3 regions of the Microbacterium sp. JZ101 genome follow, and region 3 is predicted to be linked to each of the others. Evidence: riboswitches for the same ligand, from Rfam matches in the RefSeq annotation. Region 3 holds a riboswitch; each other region holds the start of a gene.
What was found. Region 3 has a riboswitch for thiamine pyrophosphate ahead of thiC (phosphomethylpyrimidine synthase ThiC). Riboswitches for the same ligand answer to the same signal wherever they lie in the genome.
Positions count from the first base shown of each region.

Region 1: it holds a riboswitch for thiamine pyrophosphate, as region 3 does, so the genes downstream of both, thiM (hydroxyethylthiazole kinase) here and thiC (phosphomethylpyrimidine synthase ThiC) in region 3, are expected to answer to the same signal.
Region 2: it holds a riboswitch for thiamine pyrophosphate, as region 3 does, so the genes downstream of both, M1D56_RS14120 (ECF transporter S component) here and thiC (phosphomethylpyrimidine synthase ThiC) in region 3, are expected to answer to the same signal.

Region 1 is NZ_CP096400.1:2,118,281-2,128,272, forward strand. Features, by position in the region: gene thiD (bifunctional hydroxymethylpyrimidine kinase/phosphomethylpyrimidine kinase) at 1-746, opposite strand, end outside; gene thiE (thiamine phosphate synthase) at 743-1,414, opposite strand; gene thiM (hydroxyethylthiazole kinase) at 1,411-2,244, opposite strand; TPP riboswitch at 2,236-2,331, opposite strand; gene M1D56_RS09955 (NUDIX hydrolase) at 2,483-3,088, shown strand; gene nadA (quinolinate synthase NadA) at 3,172-4,503, shown strand; gene nadB (L-aspartate oxidase) at 4,500-6,017, shown strand; gene nadC (carboxylating nicotinate-nucleotide diphosphorylase) at 6,011-6,862, shown strand; gene M1D56_RS09975 (cysteine desulfurase family protein) at 6,866-7,987, shown strand; gene M1D56_RS09980 (glycosyltransferase family 2 protein) at 8,022-8,909, shown strand; gene M1D56_RS09985 (hypothetical protein) at 9,067-9,876, opposite strand.
Region 2 is NZ_CP096400.1:3,043,037-3,053,028, reverse strand. Features, by position in the region: gene M1D56_RS14130 (bifunctional proline dehydrogenase/L-glutamate gamma-semialdehyde dehydrogenase) at 1-2,190, shown strand, start outside; gene M1D56_RS14125 (D-alanyl-D-alanine carboxypeptidase family protein) at 2,411-3,802, opposite strand; TPP riboswitch at 3,868-3,978, shown strand; gene M1D56_RS14120 (ECF transporter S component) at 3,970-4,590, shown strand; gene M1D56_RS14115 (ABC transporter ATP-binding protein) at 4,592-6,076, shown strand; gene M1D56_RS14110 (energy-coupling factor transporter transmembrane component T family protein) at 6,073-6,858, shown strand; gene M1D56_RS14105 (aldo/keto reductase) at 6,924-7,922, shown strand; gene M1D56_RS14100 (Nramp family divalent metal transporter) at 7,935-9,194, opposite strand; gene M1D56_RS14095 (SDR family oxidoreductase) at 9,412-9,992, shown strand, end outside.
Region 3 is NZ_CP096400.1:3,520,021-3,530,012, forward strand. Features, by position in the region: gene M1D56_RS16150 (ThiF family adenylyltransferase) at 1-36, opposite strand, end outside; gene M1D56_RS16155 (thiazole synthase) at 33-797, opposite strand; gene thiS (sulfur carrier protein ThiS) at 799-1,038, opposite strand; gene M1D56_RS16165 (FAD-dependent oxidoreductase) at 1,035-2,210, opposite strand; gene thiC (phosphomethylpyrimidine synthase ThiC) at 2,197-3,927, opposite strand; TPP riboswitch at 3,926-4,033, opposite strand; gene panB (3-methyl-2-oxobutanoate hydroxymethyltransferase) at 4,073-4,942, opposite strand; gene panD (aspartate 1-decarboxylase) at 4,939-5,328, opposite strand; gene panC (pantoate--beta-alanine ligase) at 5,328-6,179, opposite strand; gene M1D56_RS16190 (DUF2520 domain-containing protein) at 6,176-6,961, opposite strand; gene M1D56_RS16195 (NUDIX hydrolase) at 7,142-7,705, shown strand; gene M1D56_RS16200 (sugar phosphate isomerase/epimerase family protein) at 7,817-8,833, opposite strand; gene M1D56_RS16205 (Gfo/Idh/MocA family protein) at 8,830-9,992, opposite strand, start outside.

The DNA.
Region 1 (9,992 bases), 1.4 Mb from region 3:
CCCGACGCGATCGCGTCGCGCAGCCATCCGCGGGCGAGGCGCGCCGCCCAGGTCCAGCCGCCCTCGCGCGCGCGGAGCGTGGCGAGCGCCGCGGACAGGGAGCACCCCGTGCCGTGCGTGGCGGTCGTCTCGATCCGCGCGTCCGAGAACTCGGCGATGAGGCCATCCGGCCCCACCAGCGCGTCCGGGCATGCCGGGCCGTCGAGGTGCCCGCCCTTCGCGAGCACGAGCACGCCGTGGCGACGCGCGAGCGCGGCCGCCTGCGCGAGCGCGTCCGTCCACGATCCGATGGCCGCGACACCGGTGAGCACGGCCAGCTCCGGGAGGTTCGGCGTCACGACGTCGGCGAGCGACAGGAGATCGTGCAGCGCGCGCTCGGCCTCGGCGTCGATGAGGCGATCCCCGCTCGTGGCGATCATGACGGGATCCAGGACCACCGGCGGGCGCGTGTCGAGACCCCGCAGCCAGTTCGCCACGACAGCGACGATCTCCGCCGTGCCGAGCATGCCGATCTTGACGGCGTCGATGCGGATGTCGGCCGCGAGCGCGTCGAGCTGCTCGCGCAGGAACGACGCGGGCGGCACGTGCACGCCCGAGACACCCTGCGTGCTCTGGGCGGTGAGCGCCGTGATCGCGGCCATGCCGTAGCCGCCGCACGCGGCGATCGACTTGAGGTCGGCCTGGATGCCCGCCCCTCCCGACGGGTCGGAGCCCGCGATCGCGAGGATGTTCGGCACCGCGGTCATGCGACGACCTCGGCGTCCGCCCACTCGAACCGCAGCGCGGCCGCCGCCGCGGCGGGGAACTCCGCCGAGCAGATGGCGCGGACGACCGCGATCCCGGCGGCGCCCGCGCGCCGCGCGTCGCGCGCGTCGCCCGGGCCGACGCCGCCGATCGCGACGCACGGGAACTCGTGCGCGAGCTCGGCGAAGGCCGCGAATCCGGTCCATCCGATCGGGGTCGGATGGTCCTTCTTCGTCGGGGTGGCGCGCACCGCGCCCACGCCCAGGTAGTCGACCGTGCCGGCGGGGAGGCGCCGCAGCGCCTCGAGCTGGCGCGGCAGGCTCGCGCTCAGGCCGATGATCGCGTCGTCGCCCACGAGGCCGCGCACGCGGTCGGCCGGCAGGTCGGTCTGCCCGATGTGGACGCCGTCGACGGACGCTCCCGCGGCCTTCGCGGCCAGGTACACGTCGACGCGGTCGTTCACGAGCAGCGTCGCACGGCCGCGCATATGCGCGGCAGCGGCCTCGACGAGGGCGAGGAGATCGGCGGCGGACAGGTCCTTGCCGCGGATCTGCACGGTCGATGCCCCTCCGTCGACCGCCTGGGCGACGACGTCGACGAGCGAGCGGCCGGTGATCGTCGCGGCGTCCGCGACGAGGTAGAGGGAGAGGTCGAGAGGTCGCGCGGTCATGCCGGCACCTCCGTCGCGAAGCGCTCGGGCGCGGACACGTCGACCGCATCGACCCCCGCGAGCGCGTCGAGGAACGCCACCGCGAACGAGCCGGGGCCCGTCGCGACGGCCGCCGCGTGCTCGGAGGCGGCCGCGTAGACGGCGTGCGCCGCGATCGTGCCCGCGAACGCGGCATCCGGGCCATCCGCTGCCGCGACGCAGGCGGCCACGACCGCTCCGAGCGAGCAGCCGCCTCCCGTCATGCGGGTGAGGAGCGCGCTCCCGCCCGCGATGCGCTCCGTGCGCGCGCCGTCGGTGACCGCGTCGACCGCGCCCGACACCGCGACGACCGCGCCGGTGCGCTCGGCGAGCGCGCGGGCGGCGTCGAGCGCCGCATCGACCTCGTCGGCCGCATCGACCCCGCGCCCGCCCGAGCCGGCGCCCGCGAGCGCGAGCACCTCCGAGGCGTTGCCGCGGATCACGGTGGGCCGGTGCGCGAGCAGGTCGCGCGCGGCGCCGGTGCGCAGGCCGAGGGCGCCCACGCCCACGGGGTCGAGGACCCACGGCGTGCCGGACGCGCGTGCCGCGGCGACCGCGGCGGTCATCGCCGCGCGTTGCTCGGCGGTCGGCGTCCCGAGGTTGACCAGGAGCGCCGACGCGAACGCCGCGCACTCCCCGGCCTCCTCGGGGATGTCGGCCATCACGGGCGCCGCGCCCACCGCGAGCAGCGCGTTGGCCGTGACGTTCACGACCACGGAGTTCGTGATGCACTGCACGAGCGGCGCGGTCTCGCGCAGTCTCGACAGCACGGCCCCGGGGCCATCGGATACCGACAGGTGCGCGTCACTCATCAGCGACATCCCTCCGCTCGTCCTAACGAGATCAGGTGCATACGGGTGTGATCTCAGTCCCGGAAGGGGACACCCCGTGTCACTGCGAGCGAGCATAGCGGGTCCGCGATGGCCCGCGCGCCGGGTCGCCTACGCTCGAAGGGTGACCTCCCCTTCCGCGACCGAGAGCGCCGGCATCCGCGTCGCCGTCTCGACCGTGATCTTCTCGCTGCGCTCGCGGCCCGGGGCCGACGCGCTCATGATCCCGCTCGTGCGCCGCACGCGGGAGCCGTTCGAGGGCGCGTGGGCGCTCCCGGGCGGATGGCTCGACGAGCGGGAGGGGCTCGACGACGCCGCCGCCCGCACGCTCGCCGAGACGACCGCGCTCAGCCCGAGCTACCTCGAGCAGCTCTACGCCTTCGGCGACGTCGACCGCTCCCCCACGCGCGTCGTGTCGGTCGTCTACTGGGCGCTCCTGCGCTCCGACCTCGTGGATGCGCAGCGCGCCGCGGAGGACGCGCCGGAGAACGTCGAGTGGTTCGACGTGGACGACCTGCCGGCGCTCGCCTTCGACCACAACCGGATCGTCGACTACGCCGTGTGGCGGCTGCGCAACAAGGTCGGCTACAGCCGGATCGCGCACGGCCTCCTGCCCGACGAGTTCACGCTGACCGAGCTGCGGGAGGTCTACGAGGCCGTGCTCGGGCGCCGCCTCGACCCGTCGAACTTCCGCCGCCTCCTCGAGGGCTCCGAGGCGCTCCTCCCGACCGAGTCGTTCCGCACCGGCAAGCATCGCCCGGCGCGGCTGTACCGCTACAACTCGGAGGTCGAGCTCGCCGATCGCGGACCGCTCGGACCGGCCTGAGGAGCCCCGCTCGCCTTTGTGGTCAACCTGACTTAAAGTGGTGTCGACGACTTAGAGTCGAATCGACACGAACAGGGGTCCCCATGGCCGCGACCAGCATCACCCTCACCGCCCGCGACGCGAGCGTCGACCACGAGATCCAGGCGATCGTCTCGGGCGGCGCCGCGGGCTCGACGTGCTCGACCGACCTCGCCGCGGGGCCCTGGAGCTTCGACGCCGTCGCCGGGTACGGCCCGGGCGCCTCGATGGGCGACGTGATCCCGACCGACGCCCCGCGGCAGGGCGAGCTCCCCCGCGCCTACCGCGAGGCCCCGGAAGCCGAGCTGCACGATCGCATCCGGGCGGCGAAGGCGGCGCTCGGCGACCGCGTCGTCGTCCTCGGCCACTTCTACCAGCGCGACGAGGTCGTCCAGCACGCCGACTACGTGGGCGACTCGTTCCAGCTCGCGGGCGCGGCGAAGGCGCACCCCGAGGCCGAGGCGATCGTCTTCTGCGGCGTGCACTTCATGGCCGAGACCGCCGACATGCTGTCCCGCCCGGAGCAGTCCGTCATCCTGCCGAACCTCGCCGCTGGCTGCTCGATGGCCGACATGGCCGACATCGACCAGGTCGAGGAGTGCTGGGAGCAGCTCGCGGACGTGTACGGCCCGCTCGACGTGCCGGACGCGGACGGCCGCGTGCCGGTCGTCCCGGTGACCTACATGAACTCCTCCGCGGCGATCAAGGGCTTCGTCGGCCGCAACGGCGGAATCGTGTGCACGTCGTCCAACGCGCGCACCGTGCTCGAGTGGGCGTTCGCCCGCGGGCGCCGCGTGCTCTTCTTCCCCGACCAGCACCTCGGGCGCAACACCGCCAAGGCGATGGGCGTGCCGCTCGAGCGCATGCCGCTGTGGAACCCTCGCGCGCCGTACGGCGGGTCGTCCGAGGAGACGCTGCGCGACGCCGAGGTCATCCTCTGGCACGGCTTCTGCTCCGTGCACCGCCGCTTCACGGTCGACCAGATCGAGACCGCGCGCGCCGAGCATCCGGGCGTGCGCGTCATCGTGCATCCGGAGTGCCCCATGCCCGTCGTCGATGCCGCCGACGAGGCGGGATCGACCGACTACATCCGCAAGGCGATCGAGGCGGCGACCGAGCCGACCACGTTCGCGATCGGCACCGAGATCAACCTCGTGCGCCGGCTCGCCGCCGAGCACCCGCAGCACACGATCTTCTGCCTCGACCCCGTCGTGTGCCCCTGCTCGACGATGTACCGCATCCACCCCGGCTACCTCGCGTGGGTGCTCGAGGAGCTCGTCGCGGGGCGCGTGGTCAACCGGATCGGCGTCGACGACGCGGTGGCGGACCCGGCGCGCGTCGCGCTCGAGCGGATGCTCGCGGCCAAGCCCCTGCCAACGGGAGGCGCGCGCGCATGACCGGGGTCATCGTCGTCGGAAGCGGCGTCGCGGGCCTCGCGACGGCGCTGCACCTCGCGCGCGGCGGGGCGGATGTGCAGCTGGTCACGAAGGCGGGGATGGCCGACGGCAGCACGCGGCACGCGCAGGGCGGCATCGCGGCCGCGCTCTTCCCCGATGACAGCGTCGAGAGCCACGCGGCCGACACGCTCGCCGCGGGCGCCGGCCTGTGCGACCCCGCCGCGGTCGACGTGCTCGTGTCGGAGGGGCCGGCACGCGTGCGCGAGCTCATGGACCTCGGCGTCGCGTTCGACCGCGACGCCTCGGGCGCCCTGGCGCGAGGACTCGAGGCCGCGCACGCGCATCCGCGCATCCTCCACGCGGGCGGAGACGCGACGGGCCTCGCGATCGAGATCGCGCTCATCGCGGCCGCGCTCGAGGCGGGCGTCCGCCTTCGCGAGCGGACGCTCCTCGCCGACCTCCTCGTGGAGGACGGACGCGTCGCGGGAGTCGAGCTGCTCGCCGACGGGCGCCGGGAGGTGCTCCGGGCGGATGCCGTCGTGCTCGCGACCGGCGGAGCGGGGCGGCTGTGGGCGCGCACCACCAACCCCGACGTCGTGACCGGCGACGGCATCGCGGCCGCCCTGCGGGCGGGGGCCGCGGTCGTCGATCTCGAGTTCGCGCAGTTCCACCCCACCGTGCTCGCCGAGGGCACGCCGTTCCTCGTCTCCGAGGCGGTGCGCGGCGAGGGCGCCGACCTCATCGATCTCGACGGGCGGCGCTTCGTGCTCGACGACCACCCCGACGGCGAGCTCGCGCCGCGCGACGTCGTCGCGCGATCGATCTCCCGGCGGATGGCGGAGCAGGGCGGGCGCCCCGTCCTCCTGGACGCGACGCGCATCGGCCGTCGGCGACTCGAGGCGCGCTTCCCGACGATCGCGAGGGCGCTGGCAGCGCGCGGGCTCGACTGGGCCGCGCACCCGATCCCCGTCGCGCCGGCCGCCCACTACCTCATGGGCGGGATCGCGACCGACCTCGACGGGCGCACGAGCCTGGCCGGCCTCCTCGCCGTCGGCGAGTGCGCGCGCACGGGCGTGCATGGCGCCAACCGCCTCGCTTCCAACTCCCTTCTCGAGGGCGCGGTCTTCGCCGCGCGCGCGGCCACGGCCATCCTCGCGGGCGACGTCGATGCGGCGCCCGCGCTCCCCTCCGCGCCCAGCCCGGAGTCGCCGTCGGAGCTCGCCGCCGTCCCGCCCTTCTCGCGCGCCGCCCTGCAGCGGCTCATGTGGGATCACGTGGGGCTCCTCCGCGACGGCGCGGGCCTCGCGCACGCCGTGGCCGTGCTCGCCGCGTGGCAGGACGCCCTCCCCCGTCCGCAGACGGTCGCCGCGCATGAGGACGCGGGGCTCGTGCGCGTGGGCCTCGCCGCGGCGAGCGCCGCCCTCGCCCGGCCCGGCTCGGTGGGGTCGCATTTCCGCACCGACGACGCGTCCGCGCACGCGCGCGAACTCCTCTCAGCGGGTGCCGCATGCTGACGGCGTCGACGATCGAGCGCACCGTCCGCGCCGCCCTCGAGGAGGACGCGCCGTGGGGAGACCTCACGAGCGAGGCGTTCCTTCCCGCATCCGCTCACGCGCAGGCATCGCTCGTCGCGCGCGAGGACGGCGTGTTCAGCGGCGGCGAGGTCTTCCGGGCGGCGTTCGCCCTCACGGATCGCGCGACCGAGGTCGACCTCCGCGTGGCGGACGGCGCGCCCTTCGCCGCGGGCGACGTGCTCGCGACCGTCGCCGGGCCGGCCCGCGCGGTGCTCACCGCAGAGCGCATCGGGCTGAACTTCACCCAGCGGATGTCGGGCGTCGCGACGCTCACGGCGCGGTTCGTCGCCGAGGTGGCGGGCACCCGCGCGCGGATCGTCGACACCCGGAAGACGACGCCGGGGCTCCGCGCGTTCGAGCGGCATGCCGTCCGCTGCGGCGGCGGGCACAACCACCGGCACTCGCTGTCAGACGCGGTCATGGCGAAGGACAACCATCTCGCCGTGCTCCAGGCCGGCGGCGCCGACCTGACGACCGCCCTCCGCGCGGGCATCGCGCGTCTGCCGCACACGGCGCATGTCGAGGTCGAGGTCGATCGCATCGACCAGATCGAGCCCGTGCTCGCGGCCGGAGTCGACACGATCATGCTCGACAACTTCTCTCTCGACGACCTCCGTCGCGGCGTCGGGATCGTCGGCGGGCGAGCGATCGTCGAGGCGTCGGGCGGCGTCGACCTCGGGACGGTGCGGGGCATCGCCGAGACGGGCGTCGACGTCATCTCGGTCGGCGCGCTGACGCACTCCGCCCGCGCGCTCGACCTCGGTCTCGACATGCGCGTGAGCTGAGCCGTGCTCTACCTCGACAACGCCGCGACGACGCCCGTGCGGCCCGAGGTGCTCGCGGCCATGGAGCCCCACCTGACGCGCGCATTCGGCAACCCGTCGAGCCACCACACGGTCGGCGAGCGAGCCGCGCGCGCTCTCGAGGACGCCCGCGCCAGGGTCGCGGCCGTGCTCGGGATGCGCCGCGGCGACATCGTCTTCACCTCGGGCGGAACCGAGGCGAACAACCTCGCGGTGAAGGGGATCGCCCTGGGCGCTGCGCCGCGTGCACGGCACGTCGTGACGACGCCGATCGAGCACGAGTCGATCCTCGCCTCGGCCGATTACCTCCGCCGCCTCCACGGGTTCGAGGTGACCCTCCTCCCCGTCGACGCGGACGGCCTCGTCCGGCCGGACGACGTCGCCGCAGCCCTCCGCGACGACACCGCGCTCGTGTCGATCGGGCTCGCCAACAACGAGATCGGCACCGTGCAGGACGCGCGGGGCATCGCCGATGCGCTCGCGGGGCGCCGCGTCCCCCTGCACCTCGACGCCGTGCAGGCGGCGGGATGGCTGCCGCTGGCCGACACGGGCGCCGACGCGATCGCGCTCGCCGGCCACAAGATCGGGGCACCGCCCGGCACCGGCGTGCTCGCCGTGCGCGGACGCATCCCGATCGAGCCGCTCCTCCACGGCGGCGGCCAGCAGCGCGGTCGCCGCAGCGGCACCGAGGCGGTCGCGGATGCCGTCGGATTCGCGACGGCGCTCGAGCTCGCCGACGCCGAGCGCGCCGACAGCGCTCGGCGCGTGGCGGCCATCCGCGACGCCTTCATCTCACGAGTGCTCGCGCTCGTGCCCTCGGCGCGCCTCACCGGCCATCCGACCCGGCGCCTCCCCGGCACGGCGAGCTTCACCTTCGCGGGCACGAGCGGCGAGGCCGTGCTGCTCGAGCTCGAGCGCCGCGGCGTCGTCTCGTCGAGCGGGTCGGCCTGCGCCGCGGGAAGCGACGAGCCGTCGCACGTCCTCGTCGCGCTCGGGGTCCCGCCCCAGGAGGCGCAGACCGCGGTCCGCTTCACGCTCGCGCACCGCCACCAGGGCTCGCTCGACGCCGTCGCCGACGCCGTCGCCGCTGCGGTTGCTGCGGTCTGACCCCGGTGTCCCCGTGCGCCGATAGTCTCATCCGGTGACCACCGCTCCCCTCGTGACCGTCGTCGTCCCGGGCTTCGACATCGAGGGATACATCGCCGAGGCGCTCGACTCGCTGCGCGCGCAGACCCTGACCCGCTGGCGCGCGATCCTCGTGGACGACGCGTCGACCGATGGCACGGGCCGCGTGCTCGAGGAGTTCGCCGCGCGCGACGATCGCTTCCGGGTCATCCGGCATTCGCGGCGCAAGGGGCTCGGCGCGGCGCGCAACACGGCGCTCGCGCACGTGGACACGCCGTACCTGGGCTTCCTCGACGGCGACGACATCATGCTCCCGCGCGCGCTCGAGACGCTCGTCGGGTCGCTCGAGGCCTCCGGAAGCGACCTCGCGGTGGGGGCGTACGTGCGCCTGTGGCCCGAAGGAGGGTCGTACACGGCGGGAGAGGTGCAGCCGTGGGTCTCCGCCTCGACGAGCCCGCGGCGCGTCGGCGTCACGCTCGACGCGCACCCCGAGGTCACCGGGAACGTCGTGGCGTGGTCGAAGGTCTCGCGCGCGGGCTTCTGGCGTGCGCACGACCTGCGGTTTCCCGAGAACGCGCTCTACGAGGACCAGGCGATCGCTCAGCGGATGTACACGGCCGCGCGTGCGATCGACACGGTCCCCGACGTCGTCGTCCAGTGGCGCGTGCGCGCCGACGGGAGCTCGATCACGCAGCACGAGGCCGACCCCCGCGTCTTCCGCGCGTGCCTCGCAGCGATGCGCGACGGCCTCGCGGTGCTCGCCGGCCACGGCGCCGCGCAGCGTGCCCGGGCGGGTCAGATCCTGCGCATGGACATCCCTCGACTCTCCGCGATCGCGGACGCGTCCACCCGCTCCGACCTCGACGCGTTCGCCGCCGAGGTCGAGGCGCTGCACCGCGCCTAGCCCCCCACCGTCCCGTCCCCCATCCCGGCCCTTCCCCCTTCCATCCCATCCCCATGTCTCACCTCCCGCGTTCTCCGGCCGGGTCCTTGCCGCGAGTGGCCGCCATCCGCCGCTCTCACCGGCCGATCGAGGCAGAAGCCCGAAGGGACGTCGCCTCTCACCCACGCCGCGCGACCGCGGCGCGCAGGTCCGCCAGGAGGTCCGCGGGATCGGAGAGGTCGGCCTGGGTCACCGGGAGGTAGATCCAGCCGAGTGCCTCGAGACGACGCCGCAGCGCGAGATCTCGGCGCCACTGGTCCCGATCGCGGTGATGGTCGCCCTCGTATTCGACGGCGATCCGCTGCGCGGGCAGTGCGAGGTCCACGCGCGCGATGAAGCGGCCGGACGCATCGCGCACGACGAAGTTCGCCGCGAAGGGCCCGAATCCCGCCCGGACGAGCAGCAGCCGCAGCTCGGTCTCCTTGGGCGACTCGGCACGGTCGTCGATGAGCGCGACCGCCTCGCGGAGGACGCTCGGCTGCCTGTTCCGAGGACGCCGCGCGAGCTCCGCCTCGATGGCGGCCGCCCCGTGGTCGTGGGCGACGCGATCGCCGACCGCGACGAGATCGTCGAGGTCGAGGATCTCCGACAGGTCGCAGAAGGTGCGCGACGGCGACGTCAGCGGCAGACCGCGTCGCTGCCGGACCTGGTCGGCCGCGAGCTCCCGCTGGTGGCCGATGATCAGGCGGCCGCGCCGGGCGCGCGTGCCCGTCGGGGTCGTCACGTGCACGGTGCGCTCGGCTTGCTGCCCGAGCGGAAGGGGAAGCCCCCAGAGGACCGCCGCGGTCGTGTGACTGAACGCCGCCCCCGCCGGAAGCGAGAGCGCGACCGCGTGGCAGGTGCTCGCCAGCCCCTGCTGGTCGATGGGCAGGCGCGCGCCTCGAACGGGCGTCCACAGATCCGACGCGCGGGACCGGCGACGCGACACCTCGGGTGCGTCCGCGAGGCGGAACGCACGCCCACGGAGATGACGTGGGAGATCGGATGGTCGTGAGCTCACGGAGCGAGGCTCGCGCACGACGGAGTGGTCGGATGCGCGCATCC
Region 2 (9,992 bases), 480 kb from region 3:
GAGGGCGCGAGCCCGGAGAACTTCATGTCGGCCGTGTTCGACCTCGACGCCGATCCCGCCCTGTTCGCGCGCGAGCGCGACCGCTTCCTCGCGTCGATCGACCTCATGCCGAGCGACGTGCCCCCGTCCAACCGGGTGCAGGATCGCCGTGAGCCGCAGCCCGAGGGTACGCGCGACGGCTTCCGCAACGCGCCCGACAGCGACCCGAGCATAGCCGGCAACCGGGCCTGGGCCGCGGAGATCCGCGCCCGCATGGCGGCGTCGACCCTCGGCGAGGAGACGCTCGCCGCGCACACGCTCCGCACGCTCGAGGAGGTCGACGCCGTCGTCGACGGCGCGGTCGCGGCGGGCGAGGGATGGCGTGCGCTCGCCCCCGAGGAGCGCGCGGCGATCCTGCATCGCGCGGGCGACATCCTCGAGGCCCGGCGCGCCGAGCTGCTCGAGGTCATGGGGTCCGAGTGCGGCAAGGTCATCGAGCAGGGTGACCCCGAGGTCTCCGAGGCGATCGACTTCGCGCACTACTACGCCGAGAGCGCCCTGCGGCTCGCCGAGGTCGACGGGGCCGCGTTCGAGCCCGTCCGCCTCACCGTCGTGACGCCGCCCTGGAACTTCCCCGTGGCCATCCCCGCAGGCTCGACCCTCGCGGCGCTCGCCGCAGGGTCGCCGGTGATCCTCAAGCCGGCGTCGCAGGCGCGACGCTGCGGCGCCGTGCTCGCCGAGGCGCTGTGGGAGGCGGGCGTCCCGCGTGACGTGCTGCGTCTCGCGCGGGTCGAGGAGAACGAGCTGGGCCGCCGTCTCGTGTCGCACGAGCGCGTCGAGCGCGTCATCCTCACCGGCGCGTACGAGACCGCCGAGCTCTTCCGGTCGTTCCGGCGCGACCTCCCGCTCCTCGCCGAGACGAGCGGGAAGAACGCGATCATCGTCACCCCGTCGGCGGACCTCGACCTCGCCGCGAAGGACGTCGCGTACTCGGCGTTCGGCCACGCCGGCCAGAAGTGCTCGGCGGCGTCGCTCGTCATCCTCGTGGGATCGGTCGCCCGCAGCGAGCGGTTCCGCCGCCAGCTCGTCGACGCCGTCGAGGGCTTCGAGGTGGGCATGCCGTGGCAGGCCGCCGCCCGGATCGGCCCTCTCATCGGCCCCGCTGAGGGCAAGCTCCGCCGCGCCCTCACCGAGCTCGAGCCCGGTCAGACGTGGGTCCGCGAGCCGAAGCAGCTCGACGACTCCGGCGCGCTGTGGACGCCCGGCATCCGCGACGGGGTACAGCCCGGCAGCGAGTTCCACCTCACGGAGTACTTCGGCCCCGTGCTGGGCATCATGACGGCCGAGACCCTCGACGAGGCGATCGACCTCGTGCGCGCCGTCGACTACGGCCTCACGTCGGGGCTGCACGCCCTCGACGAGGACGAGATCGCCCGGTGGCTCTCGCGCATCGACGTCGGCAACGCCTACGTGAACCGCGGCACGACCGGCGCGATCGTCGAGCGCCAGCCGTTCGGCGGCTGGAAGAAGTCGGCGGTCGGCGCCGGGACGAAGGCCGGCGGCCCGAGCTACCTCTTCGGTCTCGGCACCTGGACGGATGCGCCCGTCGCGACGGCGAGCAGGGCGGATGGCGCGGCGCGGCGCGCGGTCGAGGCGCTCGGCACCGCGGATGGCGCGGAGTGGCTCGAGAAGGCACTCGCGACCGACGTCGTCGCGTTCGCGGAGGAGTTCGGCGTCGCGCGGGATGTGCAGGGCCTCCGGCTCGAGCAGAACGTGCTCCGGTACGCGCCGGTTCCCGTGACGATCCGCTTCGACGGACGCCCGGCGGCGGAGCTCGTGCGCGTGGCGGCCGCGGGGCTGCGTGTCGGCGCAGAGCTCGTCGTGAGCACGCCGACTGCTCTCCCCGAGCGGGTCGCGACGTGGCTGACGGACGCAGGCGTCGAGGTGGCGTTCGAGGATGCGGAGGCGTGGGCGGCCCGCGCGGCGCGCCTCGCCCAGACGGGCGGGCGCATCCGCCTCCTCGGCGGTGCGCTCGCCGACGTCGTGGCGGCGACGGACGGCGCCCCCAACGTCGCCGTGTACGACGGTCCCGTGACGTCGGCCGGCCGCGTGGAGATGCTGCCGTTCCTGCACGAGCAGGCGGTGTCGATCACGGCGCACCGCTTCGGCAACGAGCGGCGGTACGTCGTTCCCGGTCTCGCCGACGCCTGATCAGAAGGCGGGCCGCTCCCTCCCCGGGGCGGTCCGCCTCTGCCACGGGCGGTCCGCCTCTGTCCCCCGTCCGTCCGCGTCTCGCCCGATCTGCATGCCGCCCGATCTGCATGTCTCACTCCCGGCGGGATAGGGATGCCGTATCCCGCGTCGAGCGAGACATGCTCGGTCGGCTTCCCGCGCCGAGCGAGACATGCTTGGTCGGCTTCGGGCGGTCGGGTCAGTCGAGGCCGAGCAGCGACAGCGGGTGCGTGAGCCGCCACCAGAAGGAGGGCGGGGGCACGTCGTCGGTGAGGGTGAGCGCGACGCTCGTGTCGTCCATCCCGCCCTGCACGGCCAGCGTGCCGACCTCGTCGCCGGCTTCGGCTCCGAGCTCGACCTCGTACGACGGATCGGTGGATGGCGCGACGCCCTGCCACGAGATCACCTGGGCCTCGTCGGCGGTCACGATCGTGCTCTGCGCGCCCCACTCGGTCCGGACGTGCGCGACGGGCACCTCGGCGGCGACGGCGGTCGTGAGCTGCATGCCCTCCTCGAGCTGCGCGAGGAGCTCGCGGCTCACGATCGCGCGGCTGTCGTCGTCGGGCTGGCCGACGACCGCGGCGTAGAGGGTCACGCTCGTCTGGCCGATCGTGACCTCCTTCGCGGACAGGAGGTTCCAGTACTGCGTGCCCGTCGACCACAGCGAGCCGGTCTTCAGGCCGACCACGCCCTCGTCCCCGATGAGCGGGTTCGAGTTCTCGACGAGCCCCGCTCCCGGGAGCACGACGGAGTCCTCGGCCATGATGCTCGCGAGGACCGGATCCTCGAGCGCGATCTCGGCGAGGCGGATGAGCGAGCGCGCGTCGGCGGTGTTCGCCGGGTCGATGCCGCTCGGGTCGGCCACCGTGATGCCCGTGAGCTCGTGCTGCGCGAGCCAGGCCTGCGCGTCGGCGAGCCAGGCCTCCTGCGTGCCCCACAGCTCGAGGACGAGCCGGTCGACGTAGTTGTTCGCCGAGCCGAGCATGACGCCCTGCAGCATCTCGTGCAGCGTGAGCGTGCCGCCCACGGGGACATCGAGCGACGACTCATCGGCCGTGAGATAGGCCCAGTACTCGTCGCTGTCGGCCTGCGTGAAGGCGTAGGACGGCCCATCCTGACCCAGCTCGAGGCCCTCGCGCTCGATGATCATGAGCGCGGTGATGATCTTCGTGATGCTCGCCATCGGCAGCGCCTCGTCGCTCGAGGCGATCGGGCCGCCGGGGCCGCCCTCCGCAGCGAGGGCGGCGATGCCGTCCTCCGGCCAGGTGACGGGGAACTCCTCGCCGATCGGCGTCTCGACGGTGAGATCCGAGATGGTGGGGGCGACGTTCGCGAGCGGCCACACCGCGCAGGACGCGACGTAGCCGAGGGCGAGCACACCGAGAGTGACGGTCGGCCCGAGCCAGAACCGGCGGCGCGTGCGCGGCGGAAGGAGCGACGGCTCGACGGGCACGAGGCGGCTCGTGGGAAGCGCGCCGGCCGTGCGCGAGGCGGCGACGGCGTCGGGGTCGACCCAGCCGAGCGCCGTGAGCGCCGCAGCGGCGTCCTGCGACGGCGCGGTCTCCGCCGCAGGGATGTCGTCGATTGCCACCCGCATACGGTACCCGCTGCTCCTGCGAAGACGGGAAGCGGCTCGTGGGATGCGAGTAGAATCAGCCCACATCACACGGGAGTCCGCCGAGCCGGACTGAGAGGACGCGAGCCGCGCGTCGACCGTCGAACCTGATCCGGGTCATGCCGGCGAAGGAAGGAGAACGAATGTCCACGTCCGTTTCCGCAGGACAGACCGCGACCGGCCGCCGCTTCACGTGGCGGGTCGTCGACATCGTCGTCGCGAGCGTGATCGGCGTCGCGTGCGCGGTCGTGTTCCTCGTCTGGAACATCGCCTACGAGCTGCCGAGCACGCTGCTCAGCCCGCTCCTGCCCGGGCTCGGCGGCCTCGTCGCCGGCCCGTGGCTCATCGCGGGCGTGATCGGCGGACTCGTCGTCCGCAAGCCGGGCGCCGCGCTCTACACCGAGCTGCTCGCCGCCGTGATCTCGGCGCTCGTCGGCAACCAGTGGGGTCCGCTCACGATCGTCTCGGGCCTCGTGCAGGGCCTCGGCGCCGAGATCGTCCTCGCGATCTTCCTGTACCGCGCCTTCGGTCCCGTCGTCGCGGCGCTCGCGGGCGCTGCGGCGGGCCTCGCCTGCGGCATCAACGACATCGTCAACTGGTACGCGGGGGCCGACGCGGCCTTCACGGCCATCTACATCGCGTCGACGACGCTGTCGGGCGCCGTCATCGCCGGCCTCGGCGGCTGGGCGATCGTGCGCGCACTCGCGGCGACCGGAGCGCTCAGCCGCTTCGCCGCGGGGCGCGACGTCGCGCGACGCGTCTGACGTGACGGCCGCGGAGACCCGCCCCTGCGGCATCCTCGCCGAGGGGTGGGGATGGCGGTACGGCACGCGCCTGGCATGGGCGGCCCAGGACGTCACGCTGTCGATCCGGCCGGGGGAGCGCGTGCTGCTCCTCGGAGCGAGCGGATCGGGCAAGTCGACCGTGCTGCAGGCGCTCGCCGGCGTGCTCGGCGGGGAGGACGAGGGAGAGCAGGCGGGCCGTCTCCTCGTCGACGGCGCGCCGCCGGAGGCCGCACGCGGACGGACCGGGCTCGTGCAGCAGGATCCCGACGCACAGGCCGTGCTCGCGCGCGTCGGGGACGACGTCGCGTTCGGGTGCGAGAACCTCGGCGTCCCGCACGACGAGATCTGGTCGCGCGTGCAGGAGGCGCTCGCGATCGTCGGCCTCGACGTGCCGCTCGACCGCTCGACGTCCGCGCTGTCGGGCGGGCAGAAGCAGCGCCTCGCCCTCGCCGGTGCGCTCGCCATGCGCCCCGGGCTCCTGCTGCTCGACGAGCCGACCGCGAACCTCGATCCCGAAGGGGTCGTCGAGGTGCGCGACGCGGTGTCGCGCGTCGTCGCGCACACGGGTGCCACGCTCGTCGTCGTCGAGCACCGGGTCGACGTGTGGCTTCCCGTCGTCGATCGCGTGATCGTCCTCGGCGGCGGTCAGCAGGGCGTCGTCGCCGACGGGACGCCCGAGGTCGTCCTCGCCCGACGTGGCGCCGAGCTCGCGTCGGGCGGCGTGTGGGTGCCGGGCATCCCGCCGCGTCGCCCCGGCCCGCCGCGCCACGCGCCGGGCGCTCCTCTCCTCGCTGCGGAAGCGCTGCAGGTGGGGCGCCTGCGCGACACGGCCGTGGCCGGCCCCGTCGACCTGGAGGTGCGCCCCGGCGAGGTGCTCGGCATCACCGGCCGCAACGGCGCGGGGAAGTCGACCCTCGCGCGCACGCTCGCAGGGCTCCTGCCGCCGGTCGACGGCCGAGTGGCGGCGGCACCCGAACTCGCGGCAGGCGCAGGCCCCGCGCCCATCCGATGGCGCTCGCGCGAGCTCCTCACCCGGATCGGCACCGTGCTGCAGTCGCCCGATCACCAGCTCCTCGCGAACACGGTGCGCGCCGAGCTCGAGGTGGGCATGCGCGCGCTCCGAGTGCCCGACGCGGAGATCTCGGCGCGCGGGGAGGAGCTCCTCGCCGCGCTGCGCCTCGCCCACCTCGCGGACGCCAACCCCCATACCCTCTCGGGCGGCGAGAAGCGCCGCCTCACGGTCGCGGCCATGCTCGCGACCCGGCCGCGCGTCTGCGTCCTCGACGAGCCGACGTTCGGCCAGGACGCGACGACGTGGGCCGAGCTCGTCGACATCATCGCGCGGCTGCGCGACGGAGCAGACGCCGCTCCGTCGGCGGTCGTCGCCGTGACGCACGACGCCGACGTCCTCGCGGCCCTCGACGCGCGCGTCCACCGCCTCGACGGAGCGGGGGTGCTCGGATGATCCCAGCGCCGCCCATCCCTCGGGGCCCGCTCGCGCACGTGAACCCGGTCGCGAAGCTCGGCGCCGCGCTCCTCATCGCGTTCCCGCTCATCCTCACGATCGACGTCGTCTCGGCGGCGGTCGCGCTCCTCCTCGAGATCCCGCTGCTCCTCGCCGCCGGCGTCGACGCGCGCACGTTCTGGCGCCGCACCGCGCCCGTCTGGATCGCGGCGCCGCTCGCCGCCGTGACGATCGCGCTGTACGGCGAGCCCAGCGGCACCGTCCACTTCGAGTGGCTGCTCGTGCGCGTGAGCGACGGATCGCTCGCCCTCGCCGCCGCGACGTGCCTGCGCATCCTCGCGCTCGCGCTGCCCGGCGTCGTCCTCTTCGCGACCGTCGATCCGACCGATCTCGCGGATGGTCTCGCGCAGCGCGTGCGGCTCCCGGCGCGGTTCGTGCTCGGCGCGCTCGGCGGCATGCGCCTGGTCGGGCTCCTCTTCGACGACTGGCGCGAGCTCGAGCTCGCCCGTCGTGCGCGCGGCGTCGCCGATACCGGCCGCGTGCGCCGCGTCCTCGGGATGGCCTTCGCCCTCGTCGTCCTCGCCCTGCGTCGCGGGGCGACCCTCGCGACCTCGATGGAGGCGCGCGGCTTCGGGAGCGACCGCGCCCGGACGTGGGCGCGCCGCTCGCCCTGGGGCGCGCGCGAGTGGATGCTCCTCGCGATCGGCCTCGGCATCTCGCTCACCGCGGTCGCCGTCGCGGTCGCGACGGGCGCGTGGAACTTCATCCTCGGCCCGAGCTGAGCCCGGTGTCCTCGCGGGCGGGCATAATCGGACGCGGCTCGACAACCCACGACGCGGAGGCGGACATGGAGCACAGGACACTCGGACGAACCGGACGCGACGTCTCTGTCGTCGGACTCGGCACGTGGCAGCTCGGCGCCGACTGGGGCGACGTGTCGGAGACCGACGCGCTCGGCGTGCTCGCGGCGGCGACGGAGGGCGGCGTGACGTTCTTCGACACCGCCGACGTCTACGGCGACGGCCGCAGCGAGCAGATCATCGGCCGCTTCCTCGACGAGCGCGGTCTGCGCGACGACATCGCGGTCGCGACGAAGATGGGCCGTCGCGTCGATCAGGTGCCCGAGAACTACACGCTCGAGAACTTCCGGGCGTGGACCGACCGGTCGCGCGCCAACCTCGGCGTCGACACTCTCGATCTCGTCCAGCTGCACTGCCCGCCGTCGTCGGTGTACGCCGACGACGCGGTCTTCGACGCGCTCGACGTGCTCGTGGACGAGGGGGCGATCGCCCACTACGGCGTGAGCGTCGAGACCGTCGCGGAGGCGCTCGCGGCGATCGCGCGGCCGAACGTCGCGACCGTGCAGATCATCGTGAACGCCTTCCGCCTCAAGCCGCTCGACGAGGTGCTCCCCGCGGCGCAGGAGGCCGGGGTCGGGATCATCGCCCGGGTGCCGCTCGCGTCGGGTCTCCTGTCAGGGCGGTACGACGAGACGACCTCGTTCGCGGCGAACGACCACCGCACATATAACCGCTCGGGCGAGGCCTTCGACGTGGGCGAGACCTTCTCCGGCGTCGACTACGCGACCGGCGTCCAGGCCGCGCGCGAGTTCAGCGCGCTCGTCGCCGAGCAGGCACCCGAGGGCGTGTCGCCCGCGCAGGCGGCGATCGCGTGGCTCTGGCAGCAGCCCGGCGTGAGCAGCGTCATCCCCGGCGCCCGCTCGATCGCCCAGGCGCGGAGCAACGCAGCCGCGGGCTCCGTCTCCCCGCTCGGCGAGGCGTTCGAGGCCGGCGTGCGCCGGATCTACGACGCCCACCTGCGCGAGGCCATCCACCCGCGCTGGTGAGGCGGCGCGGGCTCAGCCCGCGATGACCGTCGCGATCGCGTTCCAGGCCTGGTACACCCCGAGCACGATGAAGAGCACGGCCGTGATGCCGAGCGCGACGTTGTGGTGCCAGCGGTTGCGGAACTCCGTCGGCACGCGATCGGTGTTGAGGATGGGCAGGAGCGTGATCGCGAGGAAGGGCATGAAGAGCGCGCCGAGGAATCCGTAGAGCAGCACGAGGAAGATCGGCTGGTCGAGGAACAGCATGAGCATGGGCGGGAACGTCAGCCACAGCACGTAGACGCGGAACCACTTGCCGTGTCCGCGGGAGTCGGCGTGATCGGAGCCCTTGCCGGTGATGTTGCCCATGAAGTCGGCGAACATGAGCGAGACGCCGTTCCAGACGCCGAGCAGCGACGAGAAGCCCGCGGCCCAGAAGCCGACCAGGAACCACACTCCGATGAACTCGCCGTAGCGCTCGCGCAGGACGGCGTCGAGCTCGAGAAGGCCCTGGTCGCCGGACGCCAGCGCCACGCCCGCCGCCTGCACGACCTCGACCCCGACGATGAGCATCGAGATCACGAAGATGCCGGTCACGACATACGCGACCGTGTTGTCGATGCGCATGACGCGGAGGAAGCGGGGCTTGTCCCACCCCTTCTCGCGCAGCCAGTAGCCGTACGCCGCGAGCGTGATCGTGCCGCCGACCCCGCCGGCGAGCGCGAGCGTGTAGAAGATGCCGTTCGGGGCATCCGGCAGGAGAGGGACGAGGCCGGTGAGCACCTGGAAGACATTGGGCGCCGCGATGATCGCGAGGATCACGATCGTCACGAACATGAGGCCGACGAGCGCGGCCGTGATGCGCTCGAAGAAGCGGTACTTGCCGAACCAGATGAGGACGAAGCCGGCGAGCCCCATCGCGACCGCCCACATCCAGGTCTCGCCGCCGAACAGCGCGACGAGCGGGAGCGCGGTCGAGCTCATGGCCGACGCCGCGTACACGAAGCCCCAGATGACGATGTACGGGGCGAAGTACCACACGGGCCAGCGCCCGAGGGAGCGCCACCCCTCGAAGATCGTGCGGCCGGTCGCGACCGTGTACCGCCCCGCGCCCTCGACGAGCACGATCTTGAGGATCACGCCGAGGACCACGGCCCACAGGAGCATGTAGCCGTAGTTCGAGCCCGCGACGAGGGTCGCGACCATGTCGGCCGAGCCCACGCCGGTCGCCGCGACGACCAGGCCGGGGCCGATCACCTTCCACTTCGGGGTCTGCTCAGGCGACGTCGACATGCGAACCTCCTCGTCTCGCGGCGCGGCACGGCCCGCGCACTCCGACGCTAACGGCAGATCGCGGCGGATCGGCGCATCCGCTCCGGGGTGGTGCGCGGGCGGGAGCGCGGCGGCCGCGTTGTGCGCATCCGATAACGCCTTCGCCCGTCGGTGCCGCGCCGGGGCAGGATGGATCCGCGCGCGCCCGCGCGCCACGTGCACGTTCGAAGGAGAGCGGATGATCCAGGACGGTTCCCTCGCAGGGCGGACGATCCTCATGTCGGGTGGGAGCCGCGGCATCGGACTCGCGATCGCGCTGCGCGCCGCGCGTGACGGGGCCAACGTCGCGCTGCTGGCGAAGACCGACAGCCCGCACCCGCGGCTCGAGGGCACGGTGCACACGGCGGCGGATGCCATCCGCGCCGCGGGCGGGCAGGCCCTCGCGATCGTCGGCGACGTCCGCGACGACGACGCGATCGCGCAGGCCGTCATGGAGACCGTCGGGACGTTCGGGGGCATCGACGCCGTCGTCAACAACGCGAGCGTGATCGACCTCTCCGGCTCGGAGGACCTCGCGGCGAAGAAGTACGACCTCCTGCAGGACGTCAACGTCCGAGGGACGTTCATGCTGAGCCGGGCCGCCATCCCCGTCCTGCGCGAGAGCGGCAATCCGCACATCCTGTCGCTCTCGCCGCCGCTCACCGTCACGCCGCGGTGGCTCGGGGCTCATCCCGGCTACAGCATCGCCAAGTTCGGGATGACCATGGCGACCCTCGGGCTCGCCGCCGAGTTCGCGGACGCGGGGATCGCCGCGAACGC
Region 3 (9,992 bases):
GGAGAGCACCGGACCGGGCGCCACGAGCGCCGTCACAGGACCGCCATCCCCTCGGTCTCCGACGATGCGCGGGCATGCCGCCGCCGGGGGATGCGCCCCGCGTGCGCGGCGAGATGGCCCGCCTCGACGGCATGGCGGAACGCGGCGGCCATCCGCACGGGGTCGTGCGCGCGGGTCACCGCGGTCGCCAGGAGCACCGCGTCGCAGCCGAGCTCCATCGCGAGCGCCGCCTCCGACGCCGTGCCGAGGCCCGCGTCGAGCACGACGGGAACCGATGCGCGCGACACGATGAGCTCGATGTTGTGGGGGTTGAGGATGCCGAGGCCCGTCCCGATCGGCGCGCCGAGGGGCATGACAGCCGCGACCCCGAGCTGCTCGAGCCGCAGCGCCGTGACGGGGTCGTCGTTCGTGTACGCGAAGACCGTGAAGCCCTCCGCGACGAGCCGCTCCGCGGCGTCGAGCAGCTCGACCGGGTCGGGCAGGAGCGTCGTGTCGTCGGCGACGACCTCGAGCTTGATCCAGCTCGTGCCGAACGCCTCGCGCGCGAGCTCGGCCGTGAGCACCGCGTCGTGCGCCGTGCGGCAGCCCGCGGTGTTGGGGAGGAGGCGGATGCCGCGCTCGCGCAGCAGGGCGTAGAGGCCGCCCGCTCCGCTTCCGTATCGCCGCACGGCGACCGTCGTGAGCTCGGTGCCCGACGCCCGCAGAGCCTCGTCGAGCACCTCGAGGCTCGGCGCACCGCCCGTGCCGACGATGAGCCGCGACGACAGGGCGACGCCGTCGATGACGAGCGGCTCCACGTCAGCCGCCCTGCGCCGCGGTGAGCACCTCGACCCGCGCGCCCGGGCCGAGCCGATGCGACCCCCAGCGGGCGCGCGGCACGAGGACCGCGTCGACCGCGACCGCGACGCCGAGGGGCGCGCCGTCCTCGGCCGTGCCCTCGGGCGTCACCGCGCGGCCCGTGAGCGCCGAGACGACCGTCGACACCGCCGCCCCCTCGGGCAGCCGCAGAGCACTTCCGTTGACATCGATCTCGATCATGCGAGGACTCCTTCACGGTCACGGGGCGCGGCGTCGCGCCCGGGTTGGAGGCGGGTGGGGGCGAACCGCCCAGGGTCGAGCAGGTCGGCCTCGACGCCGCGCGGCGGGGCGACGTCGTCGACGATGCGGCGGCAGAGGTCTGCGATGAGCGGGGCGAGCAGCACGCCGTTGCGATGCGTTCCCGTCGCGACGACGAGGCCCGGGGCAGTCCGCCCGACGAGGGGCAGATGATCGGGGGTCGCCGGACGGGCGCGGGCGGTCGCCTCGACGAAGCGGTACTCGTCGACGAGCGACATCACCTCGGCCGCATCGCGCAGCAGCGCCGACACGCCCCCCGCGGAGACCGCGTCGTCGGCGTCCTCGCGCTCGGTCGCGCCCACGACCAGCCCGCCGTCGACGCGCGGCACGAGGTAGACGGCACGCCCGCGGACGAGGGAGCGGACCGTGTGCGCGAGGCGCGGGAGGCCCGCGGCGTGGAGGCGGAGGATGTCTCCGTGCACCGGGCGCAGCACGCCGGGCGGCGTCGCGCCCAGGTCCGCCGCGCCGAGCGCGTTCGCGACGACCACCTCGGCCGCGGCGATCGCTGTCCCGTCGGAGAGCTCGACACCGTGCACAGCACCGCCCCGCCCGCGCAGCAGGCGCCTCGCCGCGAGCGGACGGAGAGCGGATGGCGCGAGCGCGCCCCGAAGCGCGCGGACGAGGGCACGCGGATCGACGCGATGGTCGCCGTCCGCCGCGTACGCGCACGAGAGTCCGGGCGCGAGCAGAGGCTCGGCGGCCCGCGCTTCTCGGACGCTCCGTCGCTCCGCCTGCACCGCGGGCGCCGCGTCCACGAGCTCGACGATCCGACGGCGGTCGGCGTCGTCGACCCCGACGAGAAGCGTCGGGGCGGCCTCGTACCCGCACGCCGCAGCGCCGCCGGGCAGCGATGCGACGAAGTCGGGGTATGCGGCCGCCGCGGCGCGGTGGAGCGCCACGGCAGCGCGCTCGGTGTGCTGGAGCTCGCCCGCGGGGCTCAGCATTCCGGCCGCGGCATACGTCGCGCCGTCTCCCGGGCGGGGGTCGATGAGTCGCACCGAGCGCCCCGCGCGCGCACACGCGACGGCGATCGCCGTGCCGACGACCCCTGCGCCGATGACGGCGACGTCGACCCTGCTGTCAGCTCCGGACACGGGGCTCGTCGAGGTAGACGGACGCGCCGGCGGCGACGAACTCCTCGGACTTCCGGCGCATGGCCGCGATCGCCTCCTGCTCCTCGGCGCCGCCGAAGCGGTCGCGGATGTCCTGGGAGATCCGCATCGAGCAGAACTTCGGGCCGCACATCGAGCAGAAGTGCGCCGTCTTGGCCGGCTCGGCCGGGAGCGTCTCGTCGTGGAAGGCCTCGGCCGTGTCGGGGTCGAGCGAGAGGGCGAACTGATCGCGCCAGCGGAACTCGAAGCGCGCCTTCGACAGCGCGTCATCCCGATCCCGCGCCCCCGGATGGCCCTTCGCGAGGTCGGCCGCGTGCGCCGCGATCTTGTACGTGATGACGCCCGTCTTCACGTCGTCGCGGTTGGGCAGCCCCAGGTGCTCCTTGGGCGTGACGTAGCAGAGCATCGCGGTGCCCCACCGTGCGATCTCGGTCGCGCCGATCGCCGAGGTGATGTGGTCGTACCCCGGGGCGACGTCGGTGACGAGGGGGCCGAGCGTGTAGAAGGGCGCCCCCGAGCAGAGCTCCTGCTGGCGCTCGACGTTCTCCCGGACCAGGTGCAGCGGCACGTGCCCGGGCCCCTCCACCATGACCTGCACGTCGTGCTCCCACGCCCGGTGCGTGAGCTCGGCGAGCGTGTCGAGCTCGGCGAACTGCGCCGCGTCGTTGGCGTCGGCCGTCGAGCCGGGGCGCAGGCCGTCGCCGAGCGAGAACGCGACGTCGTACTGCGCGAAGATCTCGCACAGCTCGTCGAAGTGCGTGTAGAGGAAGTTCTCGCGATGGTGGGCGAGGCACCAGCCCGCCATGATCGAGCCGCCGCGCGAGACGATGCCCGTCACCCGCTCTGCCGTGAGCGGCACGTAGCGCAGCAGCACGCCCGCGTGGATCGTCATGTAGTCGACGCCCTGCTCGCACTGCTCGATCACGGTGTCGCGGAAGATCTCCCAGGTGAGGCGATGCGCCTGCCCGTCGACCTTCTCGAGCGCCTGGTAGATCGGGACCGTCCCGATCGGCACGGGCGCGTTGCGGATGATCCACTCGCGGGTCGTGTGGATGTCGTCGCCCGTGGAGAGGTCCATGACCGTGTCAGCGCCCCACGTCGTCGCCCACTGGAGCTTCTCGACCTCCTCGGCGATCGAGCTCGTGACGGCCGAGTTCCCGATGTTCGCGTTGATCTTGACGAGGAACGCCCGCCCGATGATCATGGGCTCGCTCTCGGGGTGGTTGATGTTGCTCGGGATGATCGCGCGCCCCGCCGCGAGCTCCGAGCGGACGAGCTCGACGTCGCACCCCTCGCGCAGCGCGACGAAGCGCATCTCGGGCGTGATGACGCCCTGCCGCGCGTAGTGCATCTGCGTCACGCGCCGGCCGGGACGTGCGCGGCGCGGGCGGGCGGACTCTCCCCGCCACTCCGCGGAGGCGGCGCCGCGCCGCGCGGCCGCTCGGCCGTCGTCGTGAAGGTCGCGCGGGCGCCCGTCGTACTCCTCGACGTCGCCGCGTGCGGCGATCCAGTCGGCCCGCAGCGGCGGCAGTCCCCGCACCGGGTCGCTGCCCGGGCCCGACGTCCGATAGGCCGTGAACGGCTCGTTCCGCTCGCCCTTCGGCGAGTCCGTGAGCGCGATGCGGGTGACCGGCACCCGGATCCCGTGCTCGTCGTCGTGCAGATATGCGAGCGAATGCGTCGCTTCCAGGGTGCGCAAAAGAGCTGCTCCTACTTCCTACGCCGGCATGACCCGAACAGGTTCGACGGTCGCGAGCAGCGTCAGCTCGTTCTCAGCCCCTGCTGGGACTCCCGTGTGGACCGGATCAGAGTAGCAGGGAGCCGCGGCCGCGCAAGTCGGCGGGTCAGAGCGCGTCGAGCAGCTCCCTCAGACGGGCAGATTCCTCTTCGGGCATGGAGTAGCCGTGCTCGGTCGCGGGGTACTGTCCCGCGCGGACTTCCGTGACATAGCGCTCGACGCCGGCGATCATGTCCCCCCGCAGCTCGGCGTACCGCTTGACGAAACGCGCCGCACGACCCCCGTATATGCCGAGAAGGTCATGGAATACGAGCACCTGGCCGTCGGTGGCGGGGCCCGCTCCGATGCCGATCACGGGGACGTTCATCCGGGGCATCAGGGCGTCTGTGACGTCGCTCGGGATCGCCTCGAAGACGATCGCGAAGCACCCGGCCTCCTGCAGCGCGAGTGCGCTCTCGCACACCGCGAGTGCGTCGTCGGCGGTCCGCCCCTGCGCGCGGTATCCGCCGAGGGCGGTCGCCGTCTGCGGCGTGAGGCCGACGTGCCCCATGACGGGAATGCCCGCGCGGACGATGGCGCGCGCGCGATCGACCGACGTGCCGCCGCGCTCGATCTTGACCGCGTCGCATCCCGTCTCCTTCACGAAGCGCTGCGCGGTCGCGACGGCGATCTCGTCGGAGGCCTCGTACGAGCCGAACGGCAGGTCCGCGACGAGCAGAGGGCTCTGCAGACCCCTGCGGACCGCGGCCGTGAGCATGATCATCTCGTCGACGGTGACGGGCACGGTGCTGTCGTATCCGAGCACCGTCATCGCGGCCGAGTCGCCCACGAGCACGACGTCGACGCCCGCCGCCTCGGCGACCTGCGCACTGGGATGGTCGTAGGCGGTCACCATCGCGATGCGCTCGCCTGCGGCCTTGCGCGCGGCGAGGTCGGCCGGCGCGACGCGCGGGCGGGCCGCCGGCCGCGTGCTCATGCGCGCGCCGTCAGGAGACGGTCGACCGCGTCATCGACCTGGATGATGCCGTTGCCCCGGTCGACGTGCACGACGACGGGCTCGTACGTCTCGAGGTCCTTCTCGTCGTACTCGGCGTAGGAGACGACGATGATCGTGTCGCCCGCGTGCACGAGCCGGGCGGCAGCGCCGTTGACCTGCATGACCCCCGAGCCCCGCTCCCCCGCGATCGTGTACGTCTCGAAGCGCGCGCCGTTGTCGACGTCGAGCACGTGCACCTGCTCGTGCTCGAGGATGTCCGCCGCCTCGAGCAGATCGGGGTCGATCGTGATCGAGCCGACGTAGTTGAGGTCGCTTCCCGTGATGGTGGCGCGATGGATCTTCGACTTGAGCATGATGCGGCGCATCAGGATTCTCCCTTGAGGATGCGGTTGTCGATGAGGCGTGCGGCGCCGACCCTGGCCGCGACCGCGAGCAGCGCGTCCCGATCGACGCGGACGAGAGGACGGAGGTGCTCGGCGTCGCGCAGCTCGAGGTACTCGGGCTCGATGCCGACCTCCGCGAGGACGGATCGAGCGGCCGCGAGCAGCACCGCGCCATCCCGCTCGCCCCGCGCCGCGAGATCCTCCGCCGCGGTCAGCGCCCGGTTCAGAGCGGTCGCCTGCGCCCGCGCTGCGGCATCGAGGTAGACGTTGCGCGAGCTCATCGCGAGGCCGTCCGGCTCGCGGACGATCGGGCACGCCTCGATCCGCACGGGCAGGTCGAGGTCGCGGACGAGCCGGCGCACGACGAGCACCTGCTGCGCGTCCTTCTGTCCGAAGAAGGCGACGTCAGGGGTCACGATCGAGAGCAGCTTGGCGACGACGGTGGCGACGCCGTCGAAGTGGTGCGGGCCGCGGTGTGCGCCGCACAGCACGTCGGTGATGCCGGACACATGGATGGTCGTGGCGAAGCCGTCGGGATACATCTCGGAGACGGGCGGCGCGAAGAGGATGTCCGCTCTCGCCTCCTCGGCGAGCGCGGCATCCCTGGCCTCGTCGCGCGGATAGGAGCCGAGGTCCTCGTTCGCCCCGAACTGCGTCGGGTTGACGAAGAGCGACACGACCACGACGTCGGACGCCTCCCGCGCACGGCGCATGAGCGAGAGGTGTCCCTCGTGGAAGGCCCCCATCGTGGGCACGAGGCCGATCGAGGCGCCCTCGGCTCGCGCGGTGCGCACGGCGGCGCGCATGTCGGACACGGTGCGCACGATCCTCATGTCGTGTGCTCCTTCCTGCGTGCGAGCGCGCGGGTCGCCTCGCACAGCTCGTCGAAGAGCGGGACGAGCTCGGGACGGCCGGCCGAGATCGCGGCGCGCTGGCGCTCGACCGTCTCCTCGTCCCCGCGGGCGATCGGGCCCGTCAGGGCTGTCGCGGGTCCTCCCGACGCCCAGTTCTCGACGGTGCGCCGCACGAGCGGCGCGAGGAGCAGGCGCGCCTCCTTGGCCGGGATGCCCGCGGTCTCGGCGATCCGCTCCGCGGCATCGGCGATGGTCACGAGGAAGTTCGCCGCGACCGACGCGGCTGCGTGGTAGGCCGCCCGGTGGGCCTCATCGAGAGGGAACGCGCGTGCGCCGAGCAGGAGCGCGATGCCCGTCGCGGTCTCGAGCGCCTCGTCCGAGCGCGCCGCGACCGCGCACGCGACACCGCGGAACACGGCCGGGTCGTCATCGCCGGTGAACGTCTGCAGGGGGTGGAGGCCGAAGTCGACATCGTGGATCGGCACCGCGCCGGAGGTGTGGCCGATCATCCGCCCCGCCGCCGTCGCGGCGTGCGCAGCGGCAGCGATCTCGCCGTCCGGAACGCACAGCAGCACGACCGGCGCGTCGGGGATCTCCTCGCCGCGCCCGACCGGGCCGTGCACGACGACGCCGGCCGCCCGGAGGGCACGGGCGATGCTCCGGCCGAGTCGGCCGGGGCCGACCACCGTGACGCTCTCGAGGGCGCTGTGCGGGGTGCGGAGGATGCTCATGGTCTCGGTGCGCGGGGAAGCGCGCGACATGAGTATCCGCCTCATGGGCCGATCGGGCAAAATCGGGCGGCAATGTGCACAGTGGTACCGGTCAGTGTCTTGCCGATCTGCTCCCTGATTCGTTTCATGTCTGTGCATGGTGATTTCACCGACGACTGTCGGCCACTCGGATCCTCGCTCCGGTCCCCGGCCTGTGACAGGCTCGAAGCCGTGATCGACCCGCGCTCGTCCCTGCTCGCGTCCGCGCGCGAGGCCGTCGCCCTGGTGGGGCCGTCGGTCCCCGCGCACGACGACTTCGTCGCGGCTCTCGAGGCGCACGGCGCGGCCGCGCTCGACCGCGAGGGACCGCCCGCGCACCTCACGGCGAGCCTGTTCGTCTTCGACTCGACCGGCGAGCAGATCCTCCTCTGCCTCCACGGCAAGGGGAGGTTCTGGGTGCAGCCGGGCGGCCACCTGGAGGCCGGGGACACGTCGCTCGCGCAGGCCGCCGCACGCGAGCTCGAGGAGGAGACGGGCGTGTCCCGCGGTCTCCTCCGCGACGTCCGGGTCGTCGATCTGGACCACCATCCGCTGAGCTCGCGGTTCGGCCGATGCGCATCGCACCTCGACGTCGGCGTCGCGGCCGTCGTCGACCGCGACGCCGTCGCCCTCCAGGTCAGCGATGAGTCGGACGACCTGGCGTGGTTCCCCCTCGACGACCTGCCCTCGCCGCTGCCGCCCGCCTTCGACGAGCGCCTCGCACGTGTGCGGGCGGCGTACGCGGTCGCCCGCTGACACATCCCTCTGCAAGGCGCCATCGGCCATCCCTCCCCCGGTCGTTGAGCGAGCGAGGAACGAGCGAGTCGAGACGCCGCGACCCGGCCTCGAGAACCGCCCTGTGCGAACTCACCCCTGCCCGAGCGACTCCTGCAGAGCTCGATCGGCGTCCCGCAGCACGGCCGCGGCCACCTGGAGCCCTTCGACGCGGCCGAGCTCGACGTCCTCGTGCTCGATGTTGACCCACATGTCCGGGTCGACCTCGTGCAGAGCACGGAGGAACTCCGTCCAGTACGCCGTGTCGTGCCCCTTGCCGAGCGCGACGAAGTCCCAGGCGGCGGGCTTCGGCCATTCGTTCGCCCATTCGTCGCCCCCGAGGCCCGTGCGCGACTCGGACGGGTCGAGCCGCCGGAAGCCGTTGTCGAGCACGCCGTAGAGCTGCGCGGTCTCGCGGTTGATGCGGACATCCTTCGCCGCTGCGTGGAAGACGAGCTCGCCCAGCTCTCGCACGACCGCGACGGGGTCCATCTGCTGCCAGAAGAGGTGCGACGCGTCGAGCTCGACGCCGATGTGCGTCGCGCCGGTCGTCTCGACGAGACGATGCACGTCGCGGGTGTTGAAGACGACGTTCTGCGGGTGCAGCTCGAGCGCGACCTTGACGCCGTGGTCGACAGCGAGTCGGTCGATCTCCCGCCAGAAGTCGCCGACGACCCGCCACTGGTAGTCGAGCACGTCGAGGTGCGCCGAGTTCCAGGCGTTCACGATCCAGTTCGGGAATCGCGCCGTCTCGTCGGACCCGGGCAGACCCGACATCGTGACGACGCGCGTCTGACCCAGGCGGGCGGCGAGGCGGATGGATCGGCGCACGTCCTCCGCGTGGCGCGCGCGGATGTCCGCCTTCGCGTGCAGCGGGTTGCCATTGCAGTTGAGGCCGGCGATCTCGACGCCGGTCCCCTCGAACTGCCCGAGGAAGTCGTCGCGCGCGGCGTCGGACACGAGGATGTCGTCGAGGGACGGGATGTGGACCGCCGGCAGGAATCCGCCCGCGTTCAGCTCGATCCCCGTGAGACCGAGCGACGCGACGACCTCGAGCGCCTCGGGAAGCGCGCGGTCGTGCAGGATCGCGTTGTAGACACCCAGCCTCATGCGCGCACCTCCTGCGGGATCGCGACCGCCGCGCCGTGTCGCGCGGCAGACTCCGTCACCGCCTGGAGCAGCCGCATGTTGCGGACTCCCTCCTCGAACGTCGCGCACCGCGGCAGCGATGCCGCCTCCTCGATGCCGGCGACCTCCTCGAGGAACGCCCGCGCCTGGTACACGAAGCCCTCGTTCTGACCGAACCCGACACCGGTCGCGTCCATGGCGAGACCTCCTCTGAGGTACGGATGCTCGGGGCCGAGGAGCACCCGCCGGAAGCCGCGCTGCGCGACCGGGCCCTCGTTGAGCATGAGTCCGATCTCGGACGGCGTGCGGAAGTCGAACGACGCCGAGCCGTTCTCGCAGAACACCTCGAGGACGAGCGTGTTCGCGTGCCCCGAGGCGACGCGGGAGACCTCGATCGCCCCTGCTCCGCCATCCGCGAAGTCGAACGAGAACGCGGCGTAGTCGTCGTTCTCGACCGTGTCGAACGTGTCCGACACGGCGCCGTGCTCGTGGCCGATGACGGCGCCGAGGGGCTCGGGGCGCTCGGAGATCACGGTGGCGAAGCGCCCACCCGACACCTCCGCGATGTCGCCGCCGATGAACTCGGCGATGTACGCGAGGTGGCTGCCCACGTCGGCGAGCGCTCCCGAGCCCTGCGCGCCCTTGAAGCGCCAGCTGATCGGGATGTGCGGGTCGGCGGCGTAGTCGGTCCAGTAGCGTCCGCTGACGTGGAGCACGCGGCCGAGCACGCCGCTGCGCACGAGGTCACGGAGATACGCGATGCCGGGCGAGCGCCGATAGGTGAAGCCGACGCGCGCGATGCTCGTCGCCGAGCGCGCGGCGTCGGCCATGGCGACCGCATCGTCGAGGCTGTCGCTGAGCGGCTTCTCGCACAGGACGTGCTTGCCGGCGGCGAGGAGCCCTTCGACGATCTCGCGGTGGAGATGGTTCGCGACGACGACGCTGACGACGTCGATGTCGGGCGCCTCGGCGATCGCCTGCCACGACGTGTCGCTGCGCTCATAGCCGAAGCGCCGCGCGGCGAGGGCGCCGAACTCGGCGTTCACGTCGCCGATCGACACAAGGCGGATGGGCGGAAGCGTCGAGACGTAGACGGTGGACGCCGCACGGTACGCCGCGGCGTGGGCGCGGCCGGCCATGC